4 regions of the Pantoea sp. X-Soil-OKNW-556 genome follow, and region 2 is predicted to be linked to each of the others. Evidence: predicted binding sites of a transcription regulator. Region 2 holds the regulator's gene; each other region holds the start of a gene.
What was found. The regulator PurR, encoded in region 2, represses purine synthesis genes. The targets are predictions, from matches to a motif close to CANGCAAACGTTTGCNTG.
Positions count from the first base shown of each region.

Region 1: the regulator PurR is predicted to act here: its motif matches at 4,597-4,614, upstream of AC6I8T_RS01980 (nucleoside-specific channel-forming protein Tsx).
Region 3: the regulator PurR is predicted to act here: its motif matches at 4,755-4,772, upstream of serA (phosphoglycerate dehydrogenase).
Region 4: the regulator PurR is predicted to act here: its motif matches at 2,319-2,336, upstream of AC6I8T_RS01795 (NCS2 family permease).

Region 1 covers NZ_AP035990.1:447,238-454,796, forward strand. Annotated here, with positions in the region: gene AC6I8T_RS01960 (M20 family metallopeptidase) at 1-549, opposite strand, end outside; gene AC6I8T_RS01965 (amidohydrolase) at 546-1,859, opposite strand; gene AC6I8T_RS01970 (LysR family transcriptional regulator) at 1,976-2,878, shown strand; gene yjdN (VOC family metalloprotein YjdN) at 2,957-3,382, shown strand; gene AC6I8T_RS01980 (nucleoside-specific channel-forming protein Tsx) at 3,492-4,358, opposite strand; gene AC6I8T_RS01985 (sensor histidine kinase) at 4,782-6,137, opposite strand; gene AC6I8T_RS01990 (response regulator) at 6,134-6,793, opposite strand; gene AC6I8T_RS01995 (helix-turn-helix domain-containing protein) at 6,957-7,325, shown strand; gene AC6I8T_RS02000 (LysR family transcriptional regulator) at 7,432-7,559, shown strand, end outside.
Region 2 covers NZ_AP035990.1:1,915,675-1,923,233, reverse strand. Annotated here, with positions in the region: gene AC6I8T_RS08920 (Grx4 family monothiol glutaredoxin) at 1-63, opposite strand, end outside; gene AC6I8T_RS08915 (C40 family peptidase) at 427-1,212, shown strand; gene cydH (cytochrome bd-I oxidase subunit CydH) at 1,275-1,364, opposite strand; gene purR (HTH-type transcriptional repressor PurR) at 1,650-2,675, shown strand; gene punR (DNA-binding transcriptional activator PunR) at 2,672-3,583, opposite strand; gene punC (purine nucleoside transporter PunC) at 3,692-4,894, shown strand; gene cfa (cyclopropane fatty acyl phospholipid synthase) at 5,203-6,351, shown strand; gene AC6I8T_RS08885 (riboflavin synthase) at 6,428-7,078, opposite strand; gene AC6I8T_RS08880 (MATE family efflux transporter) at 7,281-7,559, shown strand, end outside.
Region 3 covers NZ_AP035990.1:3,635,403-3,642,961, reverse strand. Annotated here, with positions in the region: gene AC6I8T_RS16995 (IclR family transcriptional regulator) at 1-532, shown strand, start outside; gene AC6I8T_RS16990 (MFS transporter) at 519-1,826, opposite strand; gene AC6I8T_RS16985 (oxidative stress defense protein) at 2,045-2,773, shown strand; gene AC6I8T_RS16980 (LysR family transcriptional regulator ArgP) at 2,848-3,753, opposite strand; gene rpiA (ribose-5-phosphate isomerase RpiA) at 3,913-4,572, shown strand; gene serA (phosphoglycerate dehydrogenase) at 4,852-6,090, shown strand; gene AC6I8T_RS16965 (5-formyltetrahydrofolate cyclo-ligase) at 6,149-6,739, opposite strand; RNA gene ssrS (6S RNA) at 6,816-6,999, opposite strand; gene zapA (cell division protein ZapA) at 7,039-7,368, opposite strand; gene AC6I8T_RS16950 (YecA/YgfB family protein) at 7,539-7,559, shown strand, end outside.
Region 4 covers NZ_AP035990.1:398,126-405,684, reverse strand. Annotated here, with positions in the region: gene AC6I8T_RS01800 (Na+/H+ antiporter) at 1-739, opposite strand, end outside; gene AC6I8T_RS01795 (NCS2 family permease) at 880-2,229, opposite strand; gene AC6I8T_RS01790 (glutathione S-transferase family protein) at 2,583-3,248, opposite strand; gene soxR (redox-sensitive transcriptional activator SoxR) at 3,298-3,774, opposite strand; gene soxS (superoxide response transcriptional regulator SoxS) at 3,858-4,286, shown strand; gene AC6I8T_RS01775 (hypothetical protein) at 4,366-4,884, opposite strand; gene AC6I8T_RS01770 (YjcB family protein) at 5,185-5,466, shown strand; gene AC6I8T_RS01765 (ATP-grasp fold amidoligase family protein) at 5,521-6,471, opposite strand; gene AC6I8T_RS01760 (MATE family efflux transporter) at 6,480-7,559, opposite strand, start outside.

The sequences.
Region 1 (7,559 bases), 1.5 Mb from region 2:
AAGGGTGCTGAGGTTAAACATGCCGCTGAAACCTTCCGGGTGCCAGGTCACTGCCGCATCAACATCGTCAAACAACCCTTCGCGCACCATATAGGTTTTGCCGGAACCGCCTTCTTCGCCGGGGCAACCGTAAAAACGCAGCGTGCCGCGCTGGCCGTGCTCTGCCCACCAGGCCTTGATGGCGAAGGCGGCCGCCATCCCCGCCGTGCCCAGCAGGTTGTGACCGCAACCGTGGCCGTTGCCGTTCTCCACCAGCGGCTGCGGCTCAGCGCAGGCCGCTTTCTGGCTCAGACCGGCCAGGGCATCGAACTCACCCAGAATGGCGATCACCGGTTTACCGCTGCCAATGCTGGCGATAAACGCCGTTTCGATACCCCCCACGCCGCGCTCGACGCTGAAGCCTTCCTGCTCCAGTGCATCGGCCAGTAACGCCGAGGATTGCGTCTCTTCAAAACGGGTTTCTGGCACATCCCAGATGGCGTCGCTGATGGCGCTGAAGCGCGCCTGATGTTGATTGATGTAGTGATCGATAAAGTCAGGATGGCTCATGACTGGACTCCGAACTGTGCCCCATTCAGTGCCAGCGTGGCGAGGGTTTGTACCGCCACCGCCATGATGCCTTCATCGAAATCGAACTTCGCGTTGTGGTGGCCTGCCGCCAGCTCGCAACCGAAAATCACGTAGGATGCCTGACCGCCGCGCTGCTGCACTCGCTCCAGCATATAGGTGGCATCTTCGGAACCGGCGGCCTGCTTTTTGGTGTCGATGACTGAGTCGAACAGCCCCAGCGCTTCTGCCTGCTGGTGGATAAACGCGACCCACGGCTGGCTTGGGGTGCAGCTACGTGCGCCGCCCATCAGTTTGACGTCGGATTCAACGCCGTACATCGCTGCGGCACCGGCAATCACACGCAGCGCCTGCTGATAAATATCGTCGTTCACCTGGTTACTGACGCCGCGCGTCTCAACCTTCATCAGCGCAGTGTCGGCCACCACGTTGCGGCCGGTCCCAGCCTGTAACACGCCGACGTTAACACGCGCTACGCCGCCGCTGTGTTGCGGCAGGTTGTGCAGCGCCAGCGTGGCCTGCGCAGCGGCCAGCAGGGCGTTGCGTCCCTCTTCCGGGCGACCACCCGCATGGGCTCCCACCCCGGTGAATTGCACATCGAGTTTGGTGGTGGCGAGGAAGCTGTCGCTGCCGCAAACGATTTCGCCGGCAGGCACGCCGGTGCCGAGATGGATGGCGGTAAACAGATCCACATCATCCACTACACCCGCTGCCACCATGGCTTTCGCGCCGCGTACGCCCTCTTCGGCGGGCTGGAAAATCAGTTTGATGGTGCCGCTCAGTTGGTCTTTCATCGCCATCAACACGTTGGCGAGGCCAAGGCCGATGGTGGTATGGCCGTCATGACCGCAGGCGTGCATCATGCCTGCATTGCAGGAGGCAAAGCCTTCGCGCTGCGGCAGGTGATCGGCGGCGGTGCTTTCATTGAGGTCGAGCGCGTCCATATCGACGCGGAAGCCCATCACCGGGCCAGGGCGACCGGTTGCCAGGGTGGCAACTATGCCACAGAAGCCGCCGGAGAAATGGCGGAGCCACTGCGGTAGCGCCCCCTGCTCCAGGGCGCGCGCTTCCTGTGCCGCCAGTACTGCGGCTGAAGGCAACCCCATACGCGCATCGGCATCCACCACTTCACGGCCCAGTTGCAGTTGATAACCAAGACGATGCAGCTCCTCGGCAACCAGGGTGGCGGTACGAAATTCCAGCCAGCCCGACTCAGCAAACTGATGCAGGTCGCGTCGCCAGCTTTGCATTTGTGGTACCAGGGCGCTGACGCGGTCGGAAAGGGTTTTCATCGGCATATCCTTTATGTTGGTTTTTTATGCATTGTCCCGAATCTACACAATGGTATTGGCGCGCATAAGATGCGAATATCTTGTGCCTGATAAACAACGGTTATCACCGAGTAACTATGCCTGCTAACTTAAAATTGCATCAGCTCCGCGCCTTTGTTGATGTGGCCCGCCAGGGCAGCATCCGCGCTGCCAGCCGTCTGTCAGGCGTATCGCAGCCTGCGCTGACTAAGTCGATCCAGGAACTGGAATTGGTACTCGGCGCGCGTTTATTTGAACGACGCCATCAGGGCGTTACCCTGACCGATATTGGTGATAACTTTTTTCGGCATGCCAGCCTGGTACTGGAAGAACTGCGCGTCGCGCAGGAAGATATTCAGCAGCGACTGGGGCTGGCGGGCGGCAGGGTGAATATTGGCGTCGGCGGCAGCATCGCGCGTACCGTGATGCCGCAGGTGATCAATCATTTTCACCGCGAATATCCGCTGGTAAAGGTGCGTATCGTCGAAGGCCAACTGGTGGCGATGGTACATGAGCTGCGCCAGGGGGAGCTGGATTTCACCATCAACACTTACGACCAAAGCCATCTCGATCAGGAACTGACCTACGAACGACTGATGGAGCGAGATTATCAGGTGGTGGTGCGTAAAGGTCATCCGATGGCTCATGCACGCTCGCTGGCGGAGTTGCAGCATTGTGACTGGACCATGCCGACGCCGCAGGGCAGCTATTATCGGCTGCTGCACGATATGTTTGGCGAGCGCGGCATGGCACCAAAAATCGTCGTCACTTGCGAAACCTTTATGGCCTGCACCAGCCTGGTGGCAAAGACCGATTTCGTCAGCATTATCTCGCGAGATGTGATTGAAGACCCAACCCACGGCGGCCAGCTGGTGGCGCTGGAGCTGGATGATCCGTTACCCAAGGCAAACTTTTATCTGATTCAGCGTAAGGACACGGCGTTGACGCCGATGAGCGCCTATATGGCGCAGCTGTTCCGGCGCTATTGTCAACAAAGGTAAGAGTGCGGCCCGGCTCGCGTCCTGTTTGGCTGGCAGCCACTACACTTGGCATCGGGCGTTCACTCTGGAGAACCGACCATGCAAATTACCCCTTATTTGTTTTATGACGGCCGCTGCGAAGAGGCCATCGCATTCTACCTTGAGGCGACTGACGGCGAGTTGCTGTTTAAAATGACCTTTGGCGATATGCCGGAGACGGAATCCACAGAAGGTTGTCCTTCCGGGATGACCTTTCCGCCGGAACATATCATGCACGCGCACCTGCGCATCGGGCAGGGCGAAATTATGTTGAGTGATGGGAATCGTGAGGCGCATTACAACGGCTTTGCAGTGAGTCTCTCCACGCCAGATGAAGTGCAGGGCAAGCGTTGGTTTGATGCGTTGTCTGCCGGCGGGCAGGTGACAAAAAGCTGGGAGCCGACGTTCTGGGCGAATGGTTTTGGCATGTTCACCGATAAGTTCGGTGTGCCGTGGATGGTGAATGCTTACAAACCAAGAATTTAGTCACCGATGTTACCCCGTAGCGGCGCGATTTATCGCGCAATTCGGCGCTGTGCCGGAAAACATTGCGCGATAAATCGTGCCGCTACGGATGAAGGTGGCGTTAGCTAAGTTAGAAGTTATAACCCACAACCAGGTAGTAACCCCAGCCGGTTGATTTCACTTCAAACGGACCATTGCCGAAGTTCAGCTCCTGGCCATCAGCCCACTGTCCACCGTTGTGGAAATAACGCGCCACGGTAGAAACATGCCAGTGGTCGTAGTTCAGCGACAGAATGTGGCTGGATGCAATCGAGTTGCTGGTACGTGATGGACCGGTTTCGTCACGCAGATCGGAACCCCAGTCGAAGTTGGTGAAGCCGATATAGCTCAGCTTACCGCCCCACAGGTCGGTAATCGGCACAAAGTATTTCACCTTGAAGCGATAGCCATCCCAGCTGTTTTCGTTGGCGGCACCGTAGTTCTGCCACTGGTATTTCGCGTACACGTTCAGCGACAGGCCCACATCGGAATGGGTGTCGATATCGGTGCCCAGACCCATATACCAGGTGTTCTGGCGCTGCGACGCGTTGCGGCCCATGTCGTAGATGTAGTTGTTGGCGAAGTACCACTCTTTAAACGGACCAAACGCCAGGCTGGTACCGGTCAGCTTATCGATGGAGAAACGCGGCTCAATTTCCATGAACAGCGGCGAACCGTGGTCGAAAATACCGTTAGCGTTGCTGTTGCCCACACCGAAGAAGTTGGTCAGGTCGGCGTAGCCGTAGAAATCAAACCAGTCCTTTTTGGCAAAGGCTTCGTATTCCAGATACACGTCGTTATTAAACTGTGGTCCGAAACGGGTGTGATAACTGCCCACCACGTTGACGCTCTGATGCCACCAGTCGGAAAGGTATTGCGGGTTGCTGTCTGCTGCTTGGGTCGCGCCGGTCCAGCTGCTGGCCAGTAAGGCCCCTGCTATCAATGCTTTATATTTCATTATCGTTAACCACATGCTCGTGATCGTCGCAAAAATGCGCGATCGGTGTCAGTCGATCCCAGGGGTGGGCGGTGAATTGTTTTAAGCCGGTCTGAGCTGCCGGTTTTTAAAGCTCGCGTAGGGTGCCTGTATCAGTCCGATAGAAAATAGATTTTGATCACGTTTGTCAAAAAGTGTTGCAATTCCATTCACCAAAAATGAGAGTTATGTCACATAAATGTCATGGATCGAACGGAACCCCGCAACCGTTTACGTTGTCGCGACGCGTTGCAAAATGCTTATGGGGGAATCGGATGTAGCGGAGCGATTTATCGCGCATCTTTTTGCGTGGAGGGGCACAGCACAAAAAAACAGCGCGATAAATCGCGCCGCTACGGATGAGGAGCAGGAATAAACAGCGCCGTTACGGATGAGAGACAGCTATTAAGGGAGGGTAACTCGCACCTGCAAACCGCAAATCTGACCCTGCGGATTGAGGCAGTTCGACAGTGCCACCTGCATACGGTGTTTTTGCGCCACGCTGCGAACAATCGACAGCCCAAGGCCGCTACCCTGGGCCTGCACATCAGGCGAGCGAGTGAAGCGGTCAAACGCGCGTTCGATAAAGCCTTCCGGCATACCCGGCCCGTTATCAACAATATCCACCACGGTGTGATTGCCGACGCGATGCAGCAGCACATCCACCAGGCTGCCTTCGGGGGTGTGCAGCATGGCATTACCGATCAGGTTGTCAAACAGGCTGCGTAAATCGGAACGACTGGCCTGGATGCGGTAGTGGGCAGTGCCGTTAAAACCGATATCAATCCCGCGCTTATCGGCCACCACCATCAGCTGCTCGATACTCTCCTTCAGCAGGTCTTCCAGCTCAATATTTTCTACCGTGGCGACCACCGACTGATCTTCCTGGCGCGAGATGTTCAGCAGCTGTGTCACCAGATGGCGGGTACGGGTCACGCCCGCTTCCAGTTGATCAAACTGACGGCTGGCCTCGCCCGGTTGAATATGCTGGCGTAGGTTCTCCAGCTGCAACGTCACGGCGGTGACCGGCGTGCGCAGTTCGTGGGCGGCATCTTCGAGGAACTGGCGCTGTGACGACCAGGCAGCACGCAGTTTATCCAGCAGCGAGTTATAGGCGGCAACCAGCGGCAGGATTTCGTCCGGTAAGCCATCCGGGGGGACGCTGTCGGGATGCAACATCTCCTGGGCGGCAATCTGGCGCGAGGCCACGCGTAAGTCGCGCGTAATGGCGCGCACCACCAGCCAGATCACCAGCAGCGAGAGCGGCATCATTAAAATCAACGGAATAATGGCTGACAGTGCGCGCTTCACCATCACGCTTTTCATATAGCCGATGTTGTAGAGCACCTGAATGGCAGCGATTTCACTGCCGGGTTCGCCGGGGCGATTGAAGACACGCCAGTCGCAGTCTTCACAATCTCCGATCTTAACGTCACTCCAGCCTTTTTTATTTTGCAATGGCGCATTCAACTCCGGCCAGGAACTGGCGCGCAGCTGCTGATTGTCATCCCACAATTGCACCACATAGGCGCTTTTGAGTTTATCGGCGTTGAGCATCAGCGGCATCAGGGCAGGAATGCGTTTGCTGCTGGCCCAGGCATCGGCGATTTTTGCCAGCTGATCGTCCTTCATAGTGCCGATCATGTCGCCGTAGCAGCTGTAAAAATAGGAGGTGACACCACCGATCATCGCCAGATGCATCAGCAACAGGGTAGTCAGCAATTTATTACGCAGGGAACGCATAAACGTGAAGGGTTTCATATTGCAGGGACTCGCCACCCCAGGCCGCGCACGTTGCGAATCACTTCGTTATCCAGCTTGCGGCGCATGCCATGAATTAAGACATCAACCGCATTGCTGGTGACTTCTTCGCCCCAGCCGTAGATGCGGTTTTCCAGTTGTTCGCGTGAAAGAATGGCGCCCGGACGCTCCAGCAGCGCATAAAGCAGGGCGTATTCACGCGCGGTAAGTTGCTCACGCTGCCCTTTATACAGCACTTCACGCGTCATCATATCGAGCTGCACGTCGCCGCTGCCTAACAGGGAATCCGCCGCACCGTGACGACGTCGGGTAATCGCTCGCATTCGCGCCAGGACCTCTTGTAAATCAAAGGGTTTTAGCAGGTAATCATCGGCACCGCTGTCGAGTCCCTGAACACGCTGGGCCACGGTATCACGCGCGGTCAGCACCAGCACCGGCGTCATATCGCCACGGGTACGGGCGCGGCGTAGGACATGGATGCCATCTTCCCGCGGTAAGCCCAGGTCGAGTAACACGCAGCTGTAGCCGCCTTCAGTCCAGGCATTGGTGGCAAACACGCCATCCCGTACCCAGTCCACCGACCAGCCAGCGGCCTCCAGCGCCTGCTGCAAGTTCGCGCCAATCATTTCATCATCTTCAACCAGCAGCACACGCATGATGCCCTCCCAAATGTATGAACAAAGTGTAGCGCTGGAAAATTAGCGCAGAATTACACCCGTTTTCCCCTTGCTAATTCTGCGCTAATTTTCCGCTAATTAAGGGATAAATTTAACGCGCTAAAGTGGCTTCACTGGACATCACGTCGTATCAGGAGGAGCCATGAATCAGAGTCAATTTATCCGCAGTTTGCTGGACTGGATAGAAGACAACTTAGGACACGATTTGCATCTGGATGAAGTCGCACGCCGTTCCGGGTATTCCCGCTGGCATCTGCAACGTCTGTTTCGTCAGCACACCGGATTTTCACTGGCTGAGTACATTCGCCAGCGTCGGTTGACCGAATCGGCGTTGACGTTACTGAACAGTGATGAGGCGATCCTGCAAGTGGCGATGAGCTACGGCTTCGACACGCAGCAGGCTTACACCCGCACCTTTAAAAACTACTTCCGCGTCACACCGGGTCAGCTGCGTCGTCAGCGCCGTGTCGAACCGGATCGTCTGTTATTTCCGCTGGCGGTGGCCAGTTGAGTCGCCAACCTGATTTCCCGTTGCCATGTGGGCGCGGGAAATCAGGTGCTATTCCGCACTAATCCTTTTAAGCTGCTGTTCTCCCTTACTCTGCCGGTTATGGACAATGGACAACAGCGACAATCTCACCGCCATGATGCTGTTTGCGCGCGTGGTTGAACGGCAAAGTTTTAGCGAAGCAGCCCGCACCCTCGGCGTATCAAAATCCTATGTCAGCCGTGAAATTGCCCGGCT
Region 2 (7,559 bases):
TTTCATGTACAGCAGGATCGGGTTTTCTGCGATCTGGCGCTGGATTTTCTCAACAGTACTCATTTTTGCCTTCCTTAATTCCTCACTTCGTGTTTGTTTATTGTAGCGATTTCACCCCCGCACTAAAACGGGATTTTGCGGTTCAGGCACATCAATCGCCATGTTTGTTAAGTTCCGGTGCCATAAATAACATTTTCATATCATGATTAAGCATGAACCGATTAATAATTAGCAATATATCTGCTGGGTTAACCAGCTGAAATCGCTCATTTTTGCCCCATATCAACTCTGCTAACACATTAATAGAAAAATGCCTTACCTTTTAGAAAAAAACTGGATTAGAATCATCTCGGTGCTGATCGTTGATCAGATTTTTCTAACATAGCTGCGGGCTGTTTCTTCAGACTGCTTAACCTGTACCGGACTATGCGTTTACTCATTACGCTTTTTATGCTGGCTTTCGCCCAACTGTTTTTTAATGTGGCTTCTGCGTCACCGCATGCGCCCATCAATGCCAGTTTGCATAACGCTGAGAAAAAAAGTGCGCGCGAAGATGAGCGTCGCAAGCGACGTCCGGTAAAAACCAGCACCAAAAAATCCCGTCTTGCTACCAGTGTTCAGAAGCTAAAGCTGAAAAAACAGCCGAAAATGGAAACGGCGCTGCATAAAACCCGCAGCAAGAAAGCCCTGCTGAAATCACCGTCAAAAAAATATGGTCACCAACGTCTGGCGAAGAGAAGCGCGAAGCAGGACGATGACCGCGATTTGACCACCATCAAGATGAGCAATTCTCACCGTCAGCGCTATCAGAAAGCACGCGAAACCGCGATGAACAAGCTGATGGGGCAGATTGGTAAACCATACCAATGGGGTGGCACTTCACCGCATACCGGTTTCGATTGCAGCGGTCTGGTGTGGTACGCCTACAAAGACCTGGTCAAATATAAATTCCCGCGCACCGCCAACGAAATGTATCACCTGCGGGATGCGGCACCGATTAAGCGCGATATGCTGGAGAAAGGGGATTTGGTGTTCTTCCGCATCAATAATCGCGGCACTGCCGATCATGTCGGTGTTTATCTTGGTAATGGCAAATTTATCCAGTCGCCTCGTACCGGTAAAGATATTCAAATCAGTGCATTGGGTGAGGATTACTGGCTGAAACACTACGTCGGGGCACGCCGTATGATGACCCCCAAAACTATCCGCTAAAAAACGCCCGATACCCGATAAAACAACAAGCCGGACCCTGATTTTCAGGTCCGGCTTTTTTATTAATGAAGGATCGCGGTGAAGCTGAACACGATAATCATTAGTAGCGCGCCCACAGTGGTAAACAGCGCCAGTTTCAGGTCTGTACTCATCACAACTCCTTAGTCACAATAAATGAAGGGTTATCGTAATTTTCTCACAGCCTCCGGCAAAAATCTCGTCTTATCCGCGCCAGCTTGCTAGAATCGCCGCCTTTCGTTGCGCAACAGATTTTGCGCACGCTGTGTTTGCGGCAAGTTAAAGCGTTATTGACCAGGTGTTAATGTCTTTTTCTTCGCCATTCGCCCCGAAAATCGGGGCGCAAAACCATTAGCAGACGCAAACGTTTAACAATATACTTATCAGTTAGTTGCGATAAGCCCGGGAGTACCATTTTCATGGCAACAATTAAAGATGTGGCGAAACGCGCCGGTGTCTCCACCACCACGGTTTCGCATGTCATCAACAAAACGCGTTTTGTCGCGGAAGAGACGCGTAACGCCGTATGGGAAGCGATCAAAGAGCTGCATTACTCGCCCAGCGCCGTGGCGCGCAGCCTGAAAGTCAACCACACCAAAACGCTGGGGCTGCTGGCCACCTCCAGTGAAGCCCCCTATTTTGCCGAGATTATCGAGGCGGTGGAAAATCACTGTTTCGATCGCGGCTACACGCTGATCCTGGGCAATGCGCATAACGACCTGCAAAAACAGCGCGCATATCTGTCGATGATGGCGCAGAAGCGTGTCGATGGCCTGTTGGTGATGTGTTCAGAATACCCTGACGACCTGCTGACCATGCTGGAAGAGAACCGTAATATCCCGATGGTGGTGATGGACTGGGGCGCATCGCGTGGCGATTTTACCGATACGGTGCAGGACAATGCGTTTCAGGGCGGCTATCTCGCCGGGCGTTACCTGATTGAACGCGGTCATCGTGACATTGGTGCCATCCCCGGACAAATGGAGCGCAACACCGGCGGTGGCCGCCATGCCGGTTTCATGCAGGCGCTAAATGAGGCAGGCATCACCGTGCGGCCCGAGTGGATTGTGCAGGGCGATTTTGAACCGGAATCCGGTTATCAGGCGATGCAGCAGATCCTCAATCAGAAGCAACGCCCGACTGCTGTGTTCTGCGGTGGCGATATCATGGCGATGGGCGCGATCTGTGCTGCGGATGAAATGGGTCTGCGGGTCCCGCAGGATATCTCAGTGATCGGCTATGACAACGTGCGCAACGCACGTTATTTCACGCCGGCGCTGACCACCGTTCATCAACCCAAAGCTCAGTTAGGTGAAAAAGCGTTGGAAATGCTGCTGGATCGTATCACCAGCAAACGTGAAGAACCGCAAACCATTGAAGTTCAGCCAACGCTAATTGAACGCCGTTCAGTCGCTGACGGCCCGTTCCGCGACTACCGCCGCTAGGTTTCCGTTTCGCTCAACCATTCATAGTTGAGCGTTTCGGCATCGCCGAGATAACTCAGCAACCAACCCAGAGCTGGCGAGTTCCGTTGTTCCGACCAACTGACGCAGCATGGGCTATCCGGGAACGGCGTGGGTAACGGTAACTCGGTTAATGCTCCGCTATCCAGTAATGGCCGGGCTAAATGGCCCGGCACCATCCCCACGCAAAGTCCCGCCAGCAGGCAGTCGACGCCGGTTTCCCATTCCGGCACCACCAGCCGGCGTTGATTATCCAACGTCCAGGTCATGCGCCGCGGCAACGCCCGCGAAGTGTCTTCCAGCACCAGAGAAGGCCAGGCCCGCAACGTCTCGTCATCCAACAAGGTACTTTTTGCCAACGGATGATCGGGGCTGACCACGCAGCGCCAGTTCAACGCGCCCATATCCTGAAAGGCAAAACGCCCACCGACCGGGATCGCCTGAGTGGCCCCAATCGCTACATCGACCCGCCCATCGGCCAGTGCATCCCAGACACCATTAAACACTTCATAACTGATAATCAGCTCCATGTCGGGAAAGTGGCGGTAGAAATCCTTCACCAGTTGTCGGGTGCGATGAGGTTTAACGATGCAATCCACCGCGATACTCAGCTGACCACGCCAGCCATTTGCCAACTGCTGGCACTGCCGCCGCGTCGCCAGCATTTTTTTGATAACACTACGCCCTTCCCGGACAAAATGCTCCCCGGCTGCCGTCAGCACCACTTCCCGATGCTGACGTTCGAACAACGGCACCGCCAGCCAGGTTTCGAGCTGCCGTACCGTGTAGCTGATGGCAGAAGGCACCCGATGTAACTCTTGTGCTGCCGCACTAAAACTACCGCTGCGGGCCACCGCATCTACCACTTCAAGCGCATATTCAGACCACATATTTTTGCCTGCAAATTTTTTGATAGCACCGCGCAAATATTAGCGTTTCACAAAACCTGGCGCACGCTTTTACACTCCTCCGCGTTTTCCTGTCTAAAGAGAATTACCATGTTGTCATCAAAAGGATTTCTGCCTTATCTTGCTTTACTCAGCATGCTGGGCTTTCTTGCTACGGATATGTACCTGCCGGCATTCGGTGCCATGCAGCAGGATTTTGCTACCGCCCCCGGTACCATCAGCGCCAGTCTGAGTCTGTTCCTTGGTGGTTTTGCCTGTGCGCAGGTCTTCTGGGGACCGCTGTCAGATCGCTTCGGACGTAAACCGGTTCTGCTGGCGGGATTAGCGATTTTTGCCCTGGGTTGTCTGGGCATGCTGTGGGTGAGCGACGTCCGTTTGATGCTGGCGCTGCGCTTTGTGCAGGCGCTGGGTGTTTGCGCTGCCGCTGTTAGCTGGCAGGCGCTGGTGGTGGATCGTTATCCGCAAAACCAGGCCAACAAAGTTTTTGCAACCATTATGCCGCTGGTCGCCTTGTCTCCGGCGCTCGCCCCGTTACTCGGTGCCTGGCTGATGGGCCATTTTCACTGGCGTAGTATCTTTCTGCTGCTGACACTGATAACCCTGGTGTTGCTTATTGGCACCCTGCGTCTGGCGAATCCCGTACGAGCCGACACCATGCGAGCGCCGCAGCCTGGCTGGCTGACGCTGCTGGTATCGCGTACTTATAGCGGCAACGTATTGATCTACTCTGCCTGTTCCGCCAGCTTTTTTGCCTGGTTGACCGGCTCGCCCTTTATCCTCGCCGATGCCGGTTTATCACCGGCAGATATTGGCCTGAGTTATGTGCCGCAAACTATCGCCTTCCTGATCGGTGGATTTGGCTGCCGCGCGCTGCTGAATCGTTTTCAGGGGAAACAACTGCTGCCGTGGTTACTGGTGATCTACAGCCTGAGCATTCTTAGCCTGTTTGCGGTTGCGCAGCTTTCCGCCCCCGCGCTGTGGGCATTGCTGTTGCCGTTCTGTGGTATGGCGCTGGCAAATGGGGCTATCTATCCGATTGTGGTCGCCAGTGCCCTGCTGCCCTTCCCCCAGGCAACAGGCAAAGCTGCTTCATTGCAAAATTTGCTACAACTCGGATTATGTTTTGTCGCCAGCCTGGTCGTTTCCGCTGGATTACAACAAGCGCTGCATAGCACCAGCCTCGTGATGCTCGCTACCGTTGCACTCGCCTGGGCCGGTTTCGGTTGGCAACGTACGGCAAACGCACAAAGTGATGTTGCTCACAACTCCTTAGCCTGCGAAGATAATCACTGACGCAACAACTTTAGTTAGCATCCTAACGATAAGTCGTTGAATATTGACCCACGTAAGCATATACTGCGTGGGTCAGCAATTCTGTAACAAATCAATAACATAAATGTATTACTATTAAGCGACTCTGTCGCTGGGATGGCGTCTGCACGATATTCTCCCCTGTGTTGTGCCAGACATTTCTATTCAGATTCATACCTCTGTAAAACGTCGGATATCTGGCGCACGGATTTTCCGTGAGTTCTCTCACAAGCCTGGAGAAATTGACTATTCTTTTCTCAGGTTGAAATCGGAAAGGTGATGGAGAAGCTATGAGTTCATCGTGTATAGAAGAAGTGAGCCTTGAAGAAAACCACTGGTTTCGTATCGCCCATGAATTACTGGAACGGGCTGATATTGCCATTAATGGCACTCGCCCCTGGGATATTCAGGTTAAGCATCCGGATTTTTTTAAACGGGTCCTGCAAGAAGGTTCATTGGGCTTAGGTGAAAGCTATATGGACGGTTGGTGGGACTGTGAAAATCTCGACATGTTTTTCCACCGCGTACTGAAGCACCACCTGGATCAACAATTACCGCATCATTTTAAAGACACGTTGCGTATCGCAGCCGCGCGTCTGACCAATTTACAATCGAAAAAACGCGCCTGGATTGTCGGTAAAGAGCATTACGATCTTGGAAACGACCTGTTTTCTCTGATGCTTGATCCCTTTATGCAGTACTCCTGTGGTTACTGGAAAGAGGCCGAGACGCTGGAACAGGCGCAACAAGACAAACTCGATATGATTTGCCGCAAGCTGCAACTGAAACCCGGCATGACATTGCTTGATATTGGTTGTGGTTGGGGTGGACTGGCAGAGTTTGCCGCACGCAATTATGGCGTGAAAGTGCATGGTGTCACCATTTCGGCAGAGCAACAGAAGATGGCACAGGAGCGTTGTGCCGGTCTGGACGTCACCATTCTGTTGCAGGATTATCGCGACCTGAATCTGCAAGTTGACCGTATCGTTTCAGTCGGCATGTTCGAACATGTCGGTCCCAAAAATTACGCGACCTATTTTGAGGTGGCGGATCGTAATTTGAAGCCGGACGGTATTTTTCTGCTGCATACCATTGGGGCAATTAAAACCGATATGAATGTTGACCCCTGGATCGATAAATATATCTTCCCGAATGGTTGCCTGCCCTCCGTACGCCAGATTGCTAATGCCAGTGAGTCACATTTTGTGATGGAAGATTGGCACAATTTCGGCGCGGATTATGACACCACGCTAATGGCCTGGCATGCGCGTTTTCTTGACGCCTGGCCGCAGCTGGCAGAAAAATACGGTGATCGTTTTAAACGCATGTTCAGCTATTATCTCAATGCCTGCGCTGGTGCATTCCGCGCGCGTGATATTCAGCTGTGGCAAGTGGTTTTCAGCCGTGGGGCTGAGGGCGGCCTGCGCGTCGCGCGTTAACCTCCCTTTTGTAGCGGCGTGACTAATCACGCGCTTTTAAAACAGCGCGATAAATCGCGCCGCTACGAATGCCAGGTTATTCACTCTCGTCGGACTGCTGCTGCGCCAGAGCGGCTGCTTCACGTTGTGCCAACACGCGCTCAACGGTTTCGACAATAGCCTGGGTATGCGGATCAATCTCGATATTCACCTTGTGACCTAACTTCTTCGCGCCAAGCGTGGTGCGCTCCAGCGTTTCCGGGATCAGGTGCACACAGAATTTACTCCTGGTCACATCACCCACCGTCAGGCTGATACCATCAATACCGACAAACCCTTTATGCAGAATATATTTCATCTGCGCCGGGTCCTGTAATTTAAACCACACCTCACGGTTGTTTTCTGACTGAATAATTTTGCAGATTTCTGCGGTGGTCATAATATGGCCGGACATTAAATGACCGCCAATTTCGTCGCTGAATTTTGCAGCGCGCTCAATATTCACCACATCACCCACCTGCAATTCACCCAGGTTGGTAATCCGTAAGGTTTCTTTGATTAAGTCAAAGCTCACCTGGTCACCGTCAATCGCTGTTACCGTCAGGCAGCAGCCGTTATTCGCCACTGATGCGCCCAGCGCCAGCCCCGGCAATAACTCTTCCGGCAGTTTCACGACATGGGTGCGAAACAACTCTTTTTCTTCGATTGCAACAATCTCTGCCGTACCTTGTACAATTCCAGTAAACATAATCTCAGCCTCTGCGAAGTTTGCGCTAGTTTATCACAGCTGCCCCGTTCGGGTTTAATTTGGCGGCGCGTGAAATTTACACAATCGTTTTAACAAAATGCGAACAAAGTTTGGCTAAGCGTCAACAGACCGGTACACTAGGCCGCGCATTCTTTGGGGATTTCTCCCCGTTCTCTTCTTATTATTAAAATGCAGGTGATACGTGCAGAAGTATTTAACAGAAGCGCGTCAATTGCTGGCCCTTGCGATCCCGGTCATCCTTGCTCAGGTTGCTCAGACCGCAATGGGTTTCGTGGATACCATTATGGCCGGTGCGGTAAGCGCCACGGATATGGCCGCCGTTGCGGTGGGCACATCTATCTGGCTCCCCGCCATTCTTTTTGGTCATGGTTTGCTGCTGGCATTGACGCCTACCGTTGCGCAACTCAATGGGTCGGGACGACGTGAGCGCATCGCGGAACAAGTCCGTCAGGGTTACTGG
Region 3 (7,559 bases), 1.7 Mb from region 2:
GCAGGATGAGCATCGCCGCTATCTGCCCGGACCTGGGGTACATGCGCTGGCAGCACAGGCGATTCGCGGATCGTCGCTGTTTGCCCAGGCGCTGCCACAACTGGAAGCCAATGCGCCACGCGATATCGTGGTGGCGCTGGGCGTGCTGTGGGAGGACCAGGTGATCTATATCTGGCACTCGGAACCGGGCGAGCGTACCAGCACCAGCCAGGCGCTGGCGGGCTACCATATGTTGCCCGCCTGGCAGTCGGTGATCGGCGTATCGCTGTTGGCGGCGGAGAGCGATGAAGCCTTGCGGCCACGTTTCACCGACGATCAATGGGCGCAGATTGCCCCGCTGCTGGCGCGTAAACGCACGCAGGACACCCTCATCTGGCATCGTGACGATGGCGAAATCAGCATGGCACTGCCGATTAATAACAATCGCGCGGCCCTGGCGTTCGCCAAAATCTGGCAGGCGGATGAGGCACATCTCCAGCAGCGTCTGGCGCAGTTGCAGGCGCTGGCGCAGCGCATGATCATTGCGCGCTAACATGGTCGATTTTCCCGACGATAAACACGTAACTGGCGATGCCGATAGCGGCCAGCATGGCGATAAACGCCAGCGCTGGCGCGAAATTGTCGCCATCGATTAATGCGCCAATGGCGATCGGCACCACAATGGAGGAGAGCGCGCCGGTGAAGTTAAATACGCCACCGGCCAGCCCGATTAAATGGCGCGGTGCCAGCGCGGTAACAAACACCCAGGTAATGGTCGCGAGGCCGTTGCCAAAGAAGGCGACAGACATAAACAGGATGATCAGCGCGGAGTTGTCCGTGTAATTGGCCCCGAGAATAAATAAGGTCAGCGATAATCCGAGGATTACCGGTAGTTTGCGAGCAACACTGGCCGAAACGCCCCGACGTATCATGCGGTCCGAGGCAAAGCCCGCCAGTAGCACGCCGCAAAAGGCGGCGAAGTAGGGCAGTGACGCCACATAGCCGCTCTTAATAAACGCCATATGACGATATTCCACCAGGTAGGTCGGGAACCAGGTGAGGAAGAACCAGAAGGTAGCCGAAATGGTGAACTGACCAATGTAGATGCCAACCAGCTTGCGACTGCGGAACATCTGCGCCAGATCCTGCCAGCGCGCGCGTGGTGGTTGAGCGCTCTGGCGGTCACCCAGTAGCGCGCCATTGCTGCGCAGATAATTCAGTTCCGCCTGGGAAACCCCTTTGTGATCGCCTGGTTCGCGGTAGAGGACATACCACACCAGCGCCCAAATCATGCCTGCGACACCGGTAATCAGAAACAAGCCGCGCCAGCCAAACGCATCCTGCACATGAAACAGCAGCGGGGTCATGCAGGCTAAACCGACAAACTGCGCCGAAGAGTAAATACCGATGGCGCTGGCGCGCTCCTGTTCCGGGAACCAACTGGAGATCACCCGGTTGTTGGCGGGCATCACCGGGGCTTCAAAGGCACCGACGCCCAGACGCAGGCCAAACAGCGCGAGAAAGCTACCGGCAAAGGCGTGTAGCGCCGTCACCATCGACCAGACAAACAGCCCGACGCCATACACCAGCCGCGCGCCCAGACGATCGATCAGGAAACCGCCGGGGATCTGTAAGGCGGCATAAATCCAGCCAAAGGCAGAGAAAATTAACCCCATCTCCAGCGGCGTGAAGCGTAATTCACCGGCCATTGTCGTGGCGGCGACCGACAGGTTGGTACGGTCCATGTAATTAATAATGATGTTGATAAACACCAGGCCAAGCATCAGAAAGCGTGTGCGCCCGGCACGGACACAAACGTGGGGTTGGGCTATCGGTTGCTCTGTCATCGTGGAACGCTCCCGGAGGTCAGAGTGTCTCTTTAATAGAAACACTGGTAGGCAAATTCAGCGAATACAGGGTGATTATTTTGTGATCGCGGAGACGATAAAACAGCAGAGTGCCCGAACTTTTCGTTGAATCAAAACTCAGACCATCACGCATGGTAATGTGTAGCAGGCTTCGCCATAGTGGCGACCTCAGAATTGAATCTTCAAGGAGGACTTTCGTGAAACTCAAAGCACTGGCGCTGGCCGCCGTAATGAGCGCGGGCGCATTGCCTGCGATGGTTCAGGCCGACGAGCTGCCGAATGGGCCGCATGTGGTGACATCAGGGCAGGCAAGTGTCGAGGCACGTCCGGATATTGCTACGCTCTCGATTGTGGTGAATGTTTCATCGAAAGACGCGGCGGATGCGAAAAAGCAGGCCGATAGCCGTGTTGCACAATATTTTGATTTTCTGCAAAAAAATGGCATCGAGAAGAAAGATATCGATGCTGCTAACCTCAGCACCCAGCCGGAGTACGATTACACCAAAGAGGGGAAGTCGGTACTGAAAGGCTACCGCGCAGTACGCCAGGTACAGGTGACGCTGCGTCAGCTGGAGAAGCTGAATGAACTGCTGGATGGGGCGTTGAAAACCGGGTTGAACGAGATTCGTGCTGTCGATCTCGGCGTGGCAAATCCGCAGACCTATAAGGATCAGGCGCGTAAAGCGGCTATCGCCAATGCAACTCAGCAGGCATCAGCACTGGCGGAAGGTTTCAATGCGAAACTCGGTCCGGTGTATAGCATCCGCTATCACGTAGCCAACTATCAGCCGATGCCGATGGCACGCATGTTCAAAGCGGCGGCACCAGAGGCGGATACCTCAGCGCAGCAAACCTACGAGCAGCAGACCATTCACTTTGACGATCAGGTGGATGTGGTATTCGATATCAAACCGAATACACCGTAATGTTTCCGTAGCGGCGCGATTTATCGCTCAATCCTGTGCGTGATAACTCGCGCCGCTACGAATTCGTGCTGCTGTCAGGCCGCTAAATCATCCTGACGCAATACGCGGTGGCCGTGGGCAATTAATGCATCGGTGACGCGGCGCATCAGACGGCTTTCCGGGGCAAAGCGATGCCAGTACAGCATCCGGCGCTGGTACAAGCCGGGCGTCAAATCCACCAACTCACCATTCGCCAGTTCACGTTCAATCTGCAAATGCGGGATCATACAGCAGGTCGACCCCTGACGAGCCAGCTGGACGAAGGCTTCCGACGAGTTAACGATATGGCAGGGTACGCTACCCGGCGACAGATCGAAATTCTGTTGCAGAAACGCCTGATGCATATCATCGAGATGATCAAAGGCAATGGCCGGGGCTTTCAGCAGCGCCGAACGTGTCACGCCATTTGGGAAGTAGCGATTGGCAAACTCGGGTGAAGCTACAAACAGATAATCTAACGCACCCAGTTGATCAACCAGACAGCTCGGTAAGGGTTGTGGCTGAATACTCACCGCACCCACTACTTCACCACGACGCAAGCGCTCCTGAGTACGGGTTTCGTCTTCGACCTGAATGTTGAGGCGCACCGGGGAATCGGCCAGCACATCTTTCAATGCGGGCAGCAGCCAGGTTGCCAGACTGTCGGCGTTGACCGCCAGTGACAACAACAGCGGCGTGGTGCCACCGTTTTCATCACCCAGCCACTCCTCTTCCAGCAGCTCCACCTGATGCAACAACGCCAGCAGCTTCTGCCCCTGTTCCGTCGGGCGCGGCGGTACGGTACGCACCAGCAGCGGCTGACCGAATAAATTTTCCAGCTGTTTAATACGCTGCGACACCGCAGACTGCGTAATACAAAGTTTTTGCGCGGCGCGCTCAAAGCCGCGTTCACGAATCACAGCATCCAGCGCCTGAAGCGTTCGATAATCCGGGCGTTTCATTGTTGTTCTCTCTCGTTCAGGATGGAGGGTACTATGCCACAAAAAATCAAAAGATGGTTTTTGTGCACTGAGTTACAAAGCCTTTAACAGCCGCGCTTTTTTACGCCGCCTTGTTTTATACTACGCGCACCTCGTTGTCGCACAGGTTTTAAACATACCATGACCCAGGATGAACTGAAAAAAGCGGTAGGTTGGGCAGCACTGCAATATGTGCAGCCGGGCACCATTGTTGGCGTTGGCACCGGTTCGACCGCTGCTCATTTTATTGATGCGTTAGGTTCGATTAAGCATCAAATTGAGGGCGCAGTTTCCAGCTCGGAAGCCTCAACGCAGAAACTGAAATCCCTCGGCATTCATGTGTTTGATCTCAATGAAGTGGATTCGCTCTCGGTATATGTCGACGGTGCTGATGAGATCAATCCGCAGATGCAGATGATTAAAGGCGGCGGCGCGGCGCTGACGCGTGAGAAAATTGTCTCCGCCGTGGCTGAGAAATTTATCTGTATTGCCGATGCCTCGAAAGAAGTGGATGTACTGGGCCACTTTCCGCTGCCGGTTGAAGTGATCCCGATGGCGCGTTCCTATGTGGCGCGTGAACTGGTGAAATTGGGCGGCCTGCCAGAATATCGTCAGAACGTGGTGACCGATAACGGCAACATTATTCTCGACGTGCATAATCTACGCATCCTCGATCCGATCGCGCTGGAAAAAGCCATCAATGCGCTGCCTGGTGTGGTGACAGTAGGGCTTTTTGCAGCTCGCGGCGCTGATGTTGCGCTGATCGGCACTGCTGATGGCGTAAAAACCATTACCAAATGATCTGTCCGGCGCTGTTGCAGCGCCGCTTATTTCCATACGCAAAACATCTTTTCTTCGTATGCTGAAATTCGGTGACTTATGTCACAAAACAGTCATCAACAGCAGGTTCATTCTTCGCTCTGTACGCATATCCCGATTTTGTACGGCATTGTGCTGCCGTAGCGCTGACGCGTGCTGAGGTCGAGGCAATCGATTGTCTTGCTGCAAACGAATTTTTTGATATTTTGACAGAAGGCTGGCTTATGGCAGCCCTCGTTGAATTCTGAATAGGGTCGGGAAATGGCAGAGTTATCACTGGAAAAAGACAAGATTAAGTTCCTGCTGGTGGAAGGTGTCCATCAGAGTGCGCTGGATAACCTGCGCGCAGCAGGTTACACCAACATCGAATTCCACAAAGGTGCACTGGATGCGGAGACGCTGAAGTCCTCCGTTCGTGACGCACACTTCATTGGTATCCGTTCCCGTACCCAACTGACCGAAGAGATTTTCGCTGCGGCTGAAAAACTGGTTGCGGTTGGCTGCTTCTGTATCGGCACCAACCAGGTTGACCTGAATGCAGCAGCAAAACGTGGCGTGCCGGTGTTTAACGCCCCGTTCTCCAACACCCGTTCGGTTGCCGAACTGGTGATTGGTGAAATGCTGCTGATGCTGCGTGGCATCCCGGAAGCGAACGCCAAAGCGCACCGCGGTATCTGGAATAAAATTGCAGCGGGTTCCTATGAAGCTCGTGGCAAGAAGCTGGGTATCATCGGCTATGGCCACATCGGTATGCAGCTCGGTGTGCTGGCGGAAAGCCTTGGCATGCATGTGTTTTTCTACGATATCGAGAACAAACTGCCGCTGGGCAACGCCACACAGGTGCGTCACCTGTCTGACCTGCTCAACATGAGTGATGTGGTCAGCCTGCACGTACCGGAAACCCCATCAACGCAGAATATGATCAGTGCCGCTGAACTGGCGCTGATGAAGCCAGGTGCGCTGCTGATTAACGCCGCACGCGGTACGGTGATTGATATTCCGGCGCTGTGCGATGCCTTGTCCAACAAACATCTGGCGGGTGCGGCGATTGACGTGTTCCCGGTGGAGCCGGCGACCAACAGCGATCCGTTCAATTCACCGCTGTGTGAATTCGATAATGTGATTCTGACGCCACATATCGGTGGTTCGACGCAGGAAGCGCAGGAAAACATCGGTCTGGAAGTCTCTGGCAAGTTGGCGAAGTATTCTGACAACGGTTCAACCCTGTCTGCCGTTAACTTCCCGGAAGTGTCGTTGCCGATGCATGCCGCCAGCGCCAGTCGCCTGTTGCACATCCACGAAAACCGTCCGGGTGTCCTGACCGCCATCAACCAGATTTTTGCCGAGCAGGGCATCAACATTGCCGCCCAGTATCTGCAAACCTCGCCGCTGATGGGCTACGTGGTGATCGATATCGATGCACAGCAGGATGTGGCGGATAAAGCGCTGCAACTGATGAAGGCGATTCCGGGCACCATTCGCGCGCGCTTGCTGTACTGATTTAACATCGCGCTGCTACAGCTATCGTAGCGGCGCGATTTATCGCGCAATAACCCGGTTACCACTGCCACAATTTCGACGGTGTAATCACCACCGGCAACGGCACATCCCAGGTCGCTACTGGCAGCGTTTCAACATGCTGACAGTCATGCGCAATCCCCACCGGTAGAAAACCATGCTGCTGCCAGTTTTGTAGCGTGCGATCGTAAAAACCGCCTCCCATACCCAATCGCTGCCCGCTTTGGTCGAACGCGACTAATGGCACCATCACCACGTCCAGCTGATCAAGGGTGACCATTTGGGTGATATCCAGCGGCGGTTCCGGGATGCTTAATTTATTCGGGCTGAGTGGCGTGTCGGGTGTGTAGCGCAGGAACAGTAAATTTCCGGGGGCGAAAGGGTGCAGCACCGGCAGGAAAACCTGTTTTTTCTGTTGCCAGAGCTTGGCGATGAGTGGGCGAGTATTCAACTCCCCATCAACGGACAAGAACAACGCAATACGTTCGGCATTGCTGATGGGCGCAAAATTTATCGCATGCTCTGCCAGCAAATCGGCGGCTTGTTCCTGCTGTTCAGCCGTGAGGTTGCGGCGCAGATGACGCACATGTTGACGAATGTCTTGTCGGTCACGAAATGAGGGTTCAGACATGATATCCCCGGCAAAGTCGGCTGTTGCCAGCCACTATATCATGCGTACCGGGGGATAACAGAAGTGGAACTAAGAGGAGATCTCCGAGATGCCGCCGCAGGCTGTAACCCTTGAACCCTTGGTTCAAGGTGAATGTGTCGTCGCAACTATCAGGCTTCTCGGACGGACCGAGCATGCTCACAAGTTACGGAGCGCCACATTCTGTGGTAATGAAATATCGGCTCAGGGGACTGGCCCGCATGCAAACATCTCAGAGAAAATTTACTTCACCGTTACTGTATCACGATAACCATGAAGTGTTATTCAAACTTTGTGCCCTGGCGATCAGTTATGCGACCTTGCTCAACTAATGCTTGTTCAATGGTCTGTTGCAGCATACGAATACGTTGTTCCATATTGGCTGCGTAGTCGCGCGTCTTACCTTTCTCTTGTGCCAATTCGTGGCAGATGTTTAACGCGGCGATGAACACCAGTTGCTCTGTATTTGTGACTCTAGTGCGAACTTTTAAATCTTGCAACCGTTGATTGAGGTCCTCAGCTGCCGCATTCAGCGCATCTTGCTGTTCAGGCGGACAATTCACTCTCAACGAACGACCAAAAATCTGAATATCTACCGGTTGTGCAGACATGCCACCTTCCTGACTGATTACTTCGCCCGCATCTCCCTTAGCAGTCAATGGCTTGGGAGGAGCGCAACTATATAGACCTGGGTGAGAAGTTACAACCCCTTTTCTGGAAACCCTGAGGCACCTGGTGGTAGCATAACACGAACTTATTCTGCCAACGACGACCAAAGCTTATGTCTTTACAGAACGCAACG
Region 4 (7,559 bases), 1.5 Mb from region 2:
CCGCGAGGATCCCGGAGACACCAAGGTGTTCCGCAATCAGATAGGAGGCAAACGGCAGCAGCAGCAATAACACCGTCTGCGTTGCCGGATCGTCACCGCTCCAGCGACTCAGCAGACGCAGCGAGCGGCCATACAGCCAGCAAACCGCGACCCCGGCCACCAGGCCGCCAACCGCCACTTTGAGGAACTCGACGCTGGCACCGCCCCAGGTGAAGACCATAGTGCCCATCGCCACGGCGACAGCAAACTTGAGAGACACCAGGCCGGATGCGTCGTTCATCAGGGCTTCGCCCTGCACAATCGACATGATTTTTTTCGGGATGCGCCCTTCCCCAACGATACCGGAGAGCGCCACCGCATCGGTCGGTGACAGCACCGCCGCCAGCGCAAAGGCCGGAATCAGCGGGATACCCGGCACCAGCCAGTAAATCAGATAGCCGATACCCACCACGGTGATCAGCACCAGCACCAGCGCCAGTCCGATGATCTCACGACCGTGATGCAGAAATTCGTTAATCGGTGTTTTCCAGCCGTCGGCGAACAGCAAGGGCGGAATAAACAGCACCAGAAACAGTTCGGGATCAAAATCGACATGCAGACCAAAGGTCGGCCAAGCGAGCATTGCACCGGCCGCGATCTGCACCAGCGGCAGCGGGATTTGAAACGGCAAGATACGTGCCGCAACACCAGAGAGTGACACAACCAGTGTCATGATGAGAATGGTAAAGAAGATTTCCATGCTTTCCTTAGGCGAATCATTTTCGTTAAAGCGATGTTTGTTGCGCAGGAAAGTGTAAAACAAAACGCCGCACGACGGGAAAACCCGACGTGCGGCAGTACAAGGAAAGCGAATAATTCGGATTTCAGGAAAATTTCAGGTCAGATGGCCCAGCCACCGGCGTAGAAAGCCACCAATGCCACAGCAATCACCACCGTACCGATATTCAGCTTGCGCCACTCACCGGCAAACAGGCGACCAATCACCAATGCCGCGAAGCCGAGCATAATGCCGGTGACGATGTTGCAGGTCAGCACGATAAACACCGCCGTCAGCAGGCCGGACATGGCATCAACGAAATCATTGAAATCGATTTTCGCCACGTTGCCGAGCATAAGCAGACCGACATACATCAGCGCCGGAGCAGTAGCATACGCCGGCACCAGATACGCCAGCGGCGACATAAACAGAATCACCATGAACAACAGACCCACTACCACCGCCGTCAGACCGGTTTTACCGCCCGCCGCCGTACCGGCCGCCGATTCGATATAGACCGCCGCCGGGGAAGCGCCCAGCAGACCGGCAAACAGGCTGCTGACAGAGTCGGTGGTCAGGGCGCGGCCACCATTGATGATCTGGCCGTCTTTATCCAGCAGATTAGCCTGGCCGGCCACCGCCCGGATGGTGCCGGTAGCATCAAACACCGCCGTCATCACCAGCGCCAGCACCGTCGGCAGCACCGCGGGTTTGAGCGCGCCCATGATATCGAGGCTGAACACCAGCGACTGACCGCTGGCATCTTTCAGGCTCGGCATGGCAAACAGCCCCTGATATTTCACTGCCGGATCAAAAATCAGTCCGACAATCGAGATCGCCACAATGGTCAGCAAAATGCCGCCAGGGACACGGCGCTTCTCCAGCCCGAAGATCGCCGCCAGACCCACCAGCGCCATAATCACCGGGAAGGAGGCGAAGTGGCCCAGTTCAACCGGCAAACCCGCCGCCGGGTTTTTCACCACCAGGCCAACGCTGTCAGCCGCGATCAGCAACAGAAACAGGCCAATACCGATGCCGGTACCATGCGCTACGCCCATTGGCAGGTTGCGCAGAATCCATGCTCGGATGCCGGTCACCGAGATCAGGGTGAACAGCAGCCCCATCAGGAACACCGCACCAAGCGCCACCGGCACGCTGATGTGCTGACCTAGCACCAGGCTAAAGGCGGTAAACGCCGTCAGCGAGATAGCGCAGCCAATCGCCATCGGCAGGTTGGCCCACAACCCCATGATGATCGAACCGAAACTCGCCACCAGGCAGGTAGCGACGAATACCGCGGTCGGTGAGAAGCCCGCTTTGCCGAGCATACCCGGTACCACAATGACGGAGTAGACCATCGCCAGGAAGGTGGTTAAGCCCGCCAGCACTTCCTGACGCACGCTACTGCCGCGTGCTGAAATATTGAACCAGCCGTCCAGTTTTCCACTGGCCGGGCGAGATTCGCCAGACATAATTAATCCTCTGAATTTTTGCTGTTGTGAGTGGCCGCACGACTGACGTTTGCCTGCCATCCTGGTGCACGTTTCTCCAACGGAGAAACAACGCAAACGTTTACGTAGTCGCGTATTTCTGGTCGTAAAAGGGGGAACTCAGAAAAAAGGCAAACGATTATCCGGTGATTGGCCTGAGATTTTCAACTGCTAATCTGCATCGATACAGGATAATCCTCATTGCATAACAGAAATGCAACGTAGTTTCGCTGCCCCGGCGTGCGCGAGTTTCAGTGGAACAGACTGGAAATTATAGGAATTTTTATGCGCATTTTTGTTGCGCAACCAAATGATAGCCGGGTTGCGCAACATGATTATTGGCTGAAATTGATCGGGCCACCCTGCTCAATCGCCCGCTGCCAGGCGGCGCGTTGTTCCAGCCCTTCCAGCCAGTGCTGACTGGCAGGCATATCACGCAGGCCGGTACGCGCACGCATCGCCAGCAGCGGAAAACTCATCTGAATATCGGCGATGCTAAAACGATTACCGGCGAAGTAAGGGTGCTGACTCAGGTGCTGTTCAATCACATCCCCATGTAATCTCAACTGCTTGTTCAGCCAGGCTTTCTGGATCCCGGCGCTCAGAGCCTTACCGGCCGGGCGCAACAGCCAGGGCACCGGTTTTTTACCCAACTGCCCGAACACCAGTTTCATCACCAGCAGGGGCATCAACGACCCCTCGGCGTAATGCAGCCAGTAACGCGCCGCAATTTGCGCATCTTCATCGGACAGCTTTAATCGATATTCGGCGTCATATTTGTCGGCCAGATACTCCAGGATTGCGCCAGATTCCGCGATCACGCGATTGCCATCGGTGATCACCGGAGATTTCCCCAACGGATGGACTTTCTTCAACGACTCGGGCGCCAGCAGGGTGCCTTCACGTTGGTAACGTTTGATCTGATAAGGCACTGACAGCTCTTCCAGCAGCCACAGCACCCGATGTGAACGAGAATTTTCAAGATGGTGAACAGTGATCATCATGGCTTCCTGACCAATGGTTGGACCAGCAAGTATAGATGATGTCGCCTCAGCGTTTCTGCTCGTCCTGTTGCGGATCGAGCAAAACCGCCCCTGAACCTTGCTCGCCCAAACGGTCGCCAGGGTTACGCAATGGACAGTCACGCATTGACAGGCAACCACAGCCGATACAGCCATCAAGATCGTTACGCAGCCGCGTCAGGGTTTCGATGCGTTTATCCAGTTCCTCACGCCAGTGCTGCGTCAGCGCATCCCATTCCTGGGTCGACATGCGCTTGTTAGCCGGCACATGCATCAGACTGTCGCTGACCGTGGCGAGGGGAATACCAATGCGCTGCGCAATTTTAATGATCGCCACGCGGCGTAGCACATCACGGCTGTAACGCCGTTGGTTGCCGTTATTACGCGTACTGGAGATCAATCCTTTGGTTTCGTAAAAGTGCAAAGCCGACACCGCCACACCGCTGCGCTTCGCCACTTCACCCGGCGTCAGCACCGGTTTCGGGTAGTTGCGTTCTTTTTTCATTTCGCTCTTTACCTCAAGTTAACTTGAGGAATTATACTCGCTCCCCATTGAAACTTCGAATCTCTACTCAGAAGGATGTGGTTATGATGCAAGAGGAAATCATTCATTCACTGACTCACTGGATCGATCAGAATCTGGATAAAACTCTGTCGATTGATGAAGTAGCGGCGAAATCAGGTTATTCCAAATGGCACCTGCAACGTATGTTCCGTACCGTGACGAAACAAACGCTGGGCGGTTATATTCGCGAACGCCGCTTAACGCTGGCCGCTGAGGCTCTGCGTCAGACACAACGTCCGGTATTTGATATCGCTATGCAGTACGGCTACGACTCACAGCAAACCTTTTCCCGCGTGTTTCGCCGTCAGTTCTCGCAAACGCCCACCGCGTATCGCCATACCATGCGTCGCCAGGCGATGATTCAGCGCCCACGTCTGGTGAGCTTTGATTGCAACGAGAATATGGCCAGCTTTACCCAGCGTACTACCGGCGAGTGCTGCCCGGTTCGCTAACCTTGCCTGCGCGCCCCGCGCGGGCGCTCCCTGCCCTGTCTATTCGTGCGCGATAAATCGCGCCGCTACAAATCCGTGGCTACGCCATAAATTTCCGCATGCTGCCGATACGTGCGCGATAAATCCGTGGCAACGCCATAAATTTCCGCACGCTGCCGATACGTGCGCGATAAGTCCGTGGCAACGCCATAAATTTCCTTACGCTGCCGATACGTGCGCGATAAATCCGTGGCAACGCCATAAATTTCCGCATGCTGCCGATACGTGCGCGATAAATCCGTGGCAACGCCATAAATTTCCGCACGCTGTCGATACGTGCGCGATAAGTCCGTGGCAACGCCATAAATTTCCGCACGCTGTCGATACGTGCGCGATAAGTCCGTGGCAACGCCATAAATTTCCTTACGCTGCGGATACGTGCGCGATAAGTCCGTGGCAACGCCATAAATTTCCTTACGCTGCCGATACGTGCGCGATAAATCCGTGGCAACGCCATAAATTTCCGCACGCTGTCGATACGAGCGCGATAAGTCCGTGGCAACGCCATAAATTTCCTTACGCTGCCGATACGTGCGCGATAAGTCCGTGGCAACGCCATAAATTTCCTTACGCTGCCGATACGTGCGCGATAAATCCGTGGCTACGCCATAAATTTCCGCATGCTGTCGTTGCGGCGCGATTTATCGCGCGAATCCTCTAGCTGCATCGATAAATTTTTTTCTACCATACCAGGTATAAATTTTGTTCAAACTTTCAAATCGGATGATATAATGTGACCCAAGTCACAGTTTAATGCGTAGTTCGACGGCCTGAAGGGCCTCCCTGACCTTCCTTCTCTGCCGCCAGTGATGTCCGATGAATGTCAGGGATGTTACTGATTCATAGAGGTTCGTTGCAGATGGCTACTTTAACCACCAGTCTTATCGTTATGCGCTGGGAATTGCTGAGCGCAGTAATGATGTTTTTCGCCAGCACCCTGAAAATTCGTTTTCGTCAGAACAGCCACCATGTGATGGCGCTGATGTGCGGCGGAATCGGCCTGGGTATGTCCTGCTGGTTTGTCACTGGCCTGATGGGGATCACCCTCAGTATGGAGAATCTGCATAACTTTATGGAAATCTCCAAAAATGCCTTTGTTGAGGTGATGAGCCAGACGCCTGCTGACTGGCCAATGCCTTAATCGCTACCCATAAAAAACCCCGCGTTGCGGGGTTTTTTATTTTGCTGTGTGATTTCAAATTTTCTTCAATACGGCCGGGATGTTGACATCCTCCACCGTTCCGTCGGGTGTCTGTGCACCAAGACGGTCCTGAATCCACATATCACCCATCATCTGATTAAGTCCACGATCCAGCCCGGTGACCATCCCCGCGCCAGGCGTAAAGGTCAGCTCACCAAAGAAAACCTGCTGCTCGTGGATATACCAGTCAACGCGCACATAATCGAAATCACTTGCCAGCTTCTTGCTCAAGACTAACGCGTGCTGTAACGCGGCCATTTGCGGCGAGATATCCAGGCCGGTATCGCGAATCTTGTGATACGCCTCGTCTAAATTGTTAACGTAAAAGTTCATGGATAACAACGGCCTACATCGGTTGTAAATCACCTGAAGCACATATTCAAAGTTGCCATCACGTTTATTAAACATATGGAACTTGTAATCAATGGGCGCGTTTTTCCCATCACCAATGTATTTTTCTACCAGAATGCGCGGTTTGATATAGCGGTAGTGGATCTCGCGCGCTTCATCCGCATAGTCTTTTTTCAACCAGGTTTGGCATTTACTGATGATCTGCTGTTTCTTCAGCGCATCTGGCTCTTCCAACAGGATTTCGACCATATTCGAACCGTGGTTCGGTTTGATGACCGTATTTTTCCAGCTCGACAGGGTATGCAGTGAATGAGGATCGCTGGTTTCATACACCAGCGGGATCAGATATTCGCTGCCCACCTTCTCAGCAACGTAATCACGCACCGAGTATTTATCCGACAGGCGACCATAGTTCTGGTAATCGCCATAGACAAACTTGCGATACAGCACCTTCTCATTAAACACTTTGGGCTGACGCAAATTGGGTAACCGACGAAACCTACGGAAGTAGTACAGACGGTCCTGGTAAGCCCAGGGCATTTTTTTGATGAAATACCGCACACTTCGTCTGAGTTCATCTTTCAACTTGAGCATATCTAACCTCATTTGTAGGTTTTGTAGTTGAGCGAGGAAACTTGAATCTTAAAAATGGCGCCATTTCTGAAGAAGTAATTCATCACCGTAAGGGACAGAAGTTCAGTAATGAAGACGCTCCAGGCGGCCCCCATGATGCCGTAGCCCTGAATAAGCCACCACGAGAGCGGCAGGCTGATCGCCATCAAGCAGATAATTTTTCTGAGCAGATAGTTAAACCCTCCTTCCTTGACCATGTAGCGGTACGCCACGGTTCCCATTGCGGAGAAGCTGGACGCTATCGACAACACGGTAATCAGACTTCCTGACTGCGTGTATTCGTGACCATACAAAGCAATGATGATTTTTTCGCCGTATAAGGCGATGACAAGTAACAAGAGCAATGAAACACCCAAAACATAACCGTTCAGGCGCGCCGTCAGCTTGATAGCAACGCTGCCGCGCTCCCTGAAAATCTCTGAAAAGCTGGAGGTGATAATGGCCAATGGAATGAAGGTCCATGAGGCCGATATGGTGTTGGCGGCGGCGAACAAGCCAAGCTCACGCGCCGAGGCGATACCCACCAGAAACATCTGCGCAGTTTTCACCTGTACCGAAATAAAAATGCTGGAGATCGCCAACGGTAAACCGGCATACAGCAGATAACGCAGATAAGCGCCGCGTTTGCTGCGTGCAGGTGCCTGCTCCTGGTTTTCACGGTAGAAGTTGTAGCGTTTGATGGCGTAGGGAACCAACGTCACCACCACAATCGATAAGGTCAGCCAGATGGGGTTGAGCCGGAACCAGGCAATGGCGAAACTGAGTGAAAAACCCAGCAGCAGACCGATTGAGTTGGCAATGGTATTGAGCCGTGAAGCCAGACGCGCGTTGTTATACACGCTGAACGTGTCCTGGGTAACGAATACCGAAGCGATGAACGAAGCCAGCGCAAACGCAAGAAAGTTTTCCTGCATGTTGTACCAGACCCAAATCAACACCGGCACCGAGGTCAATACCAGGAGCGCAAATCGCAACGTGCGTGCCACGTTCATCAGGCGCACACCTTTTGGCTCACTTTTGCTGATGGTTTTGAACAGTATCGTTTCGGT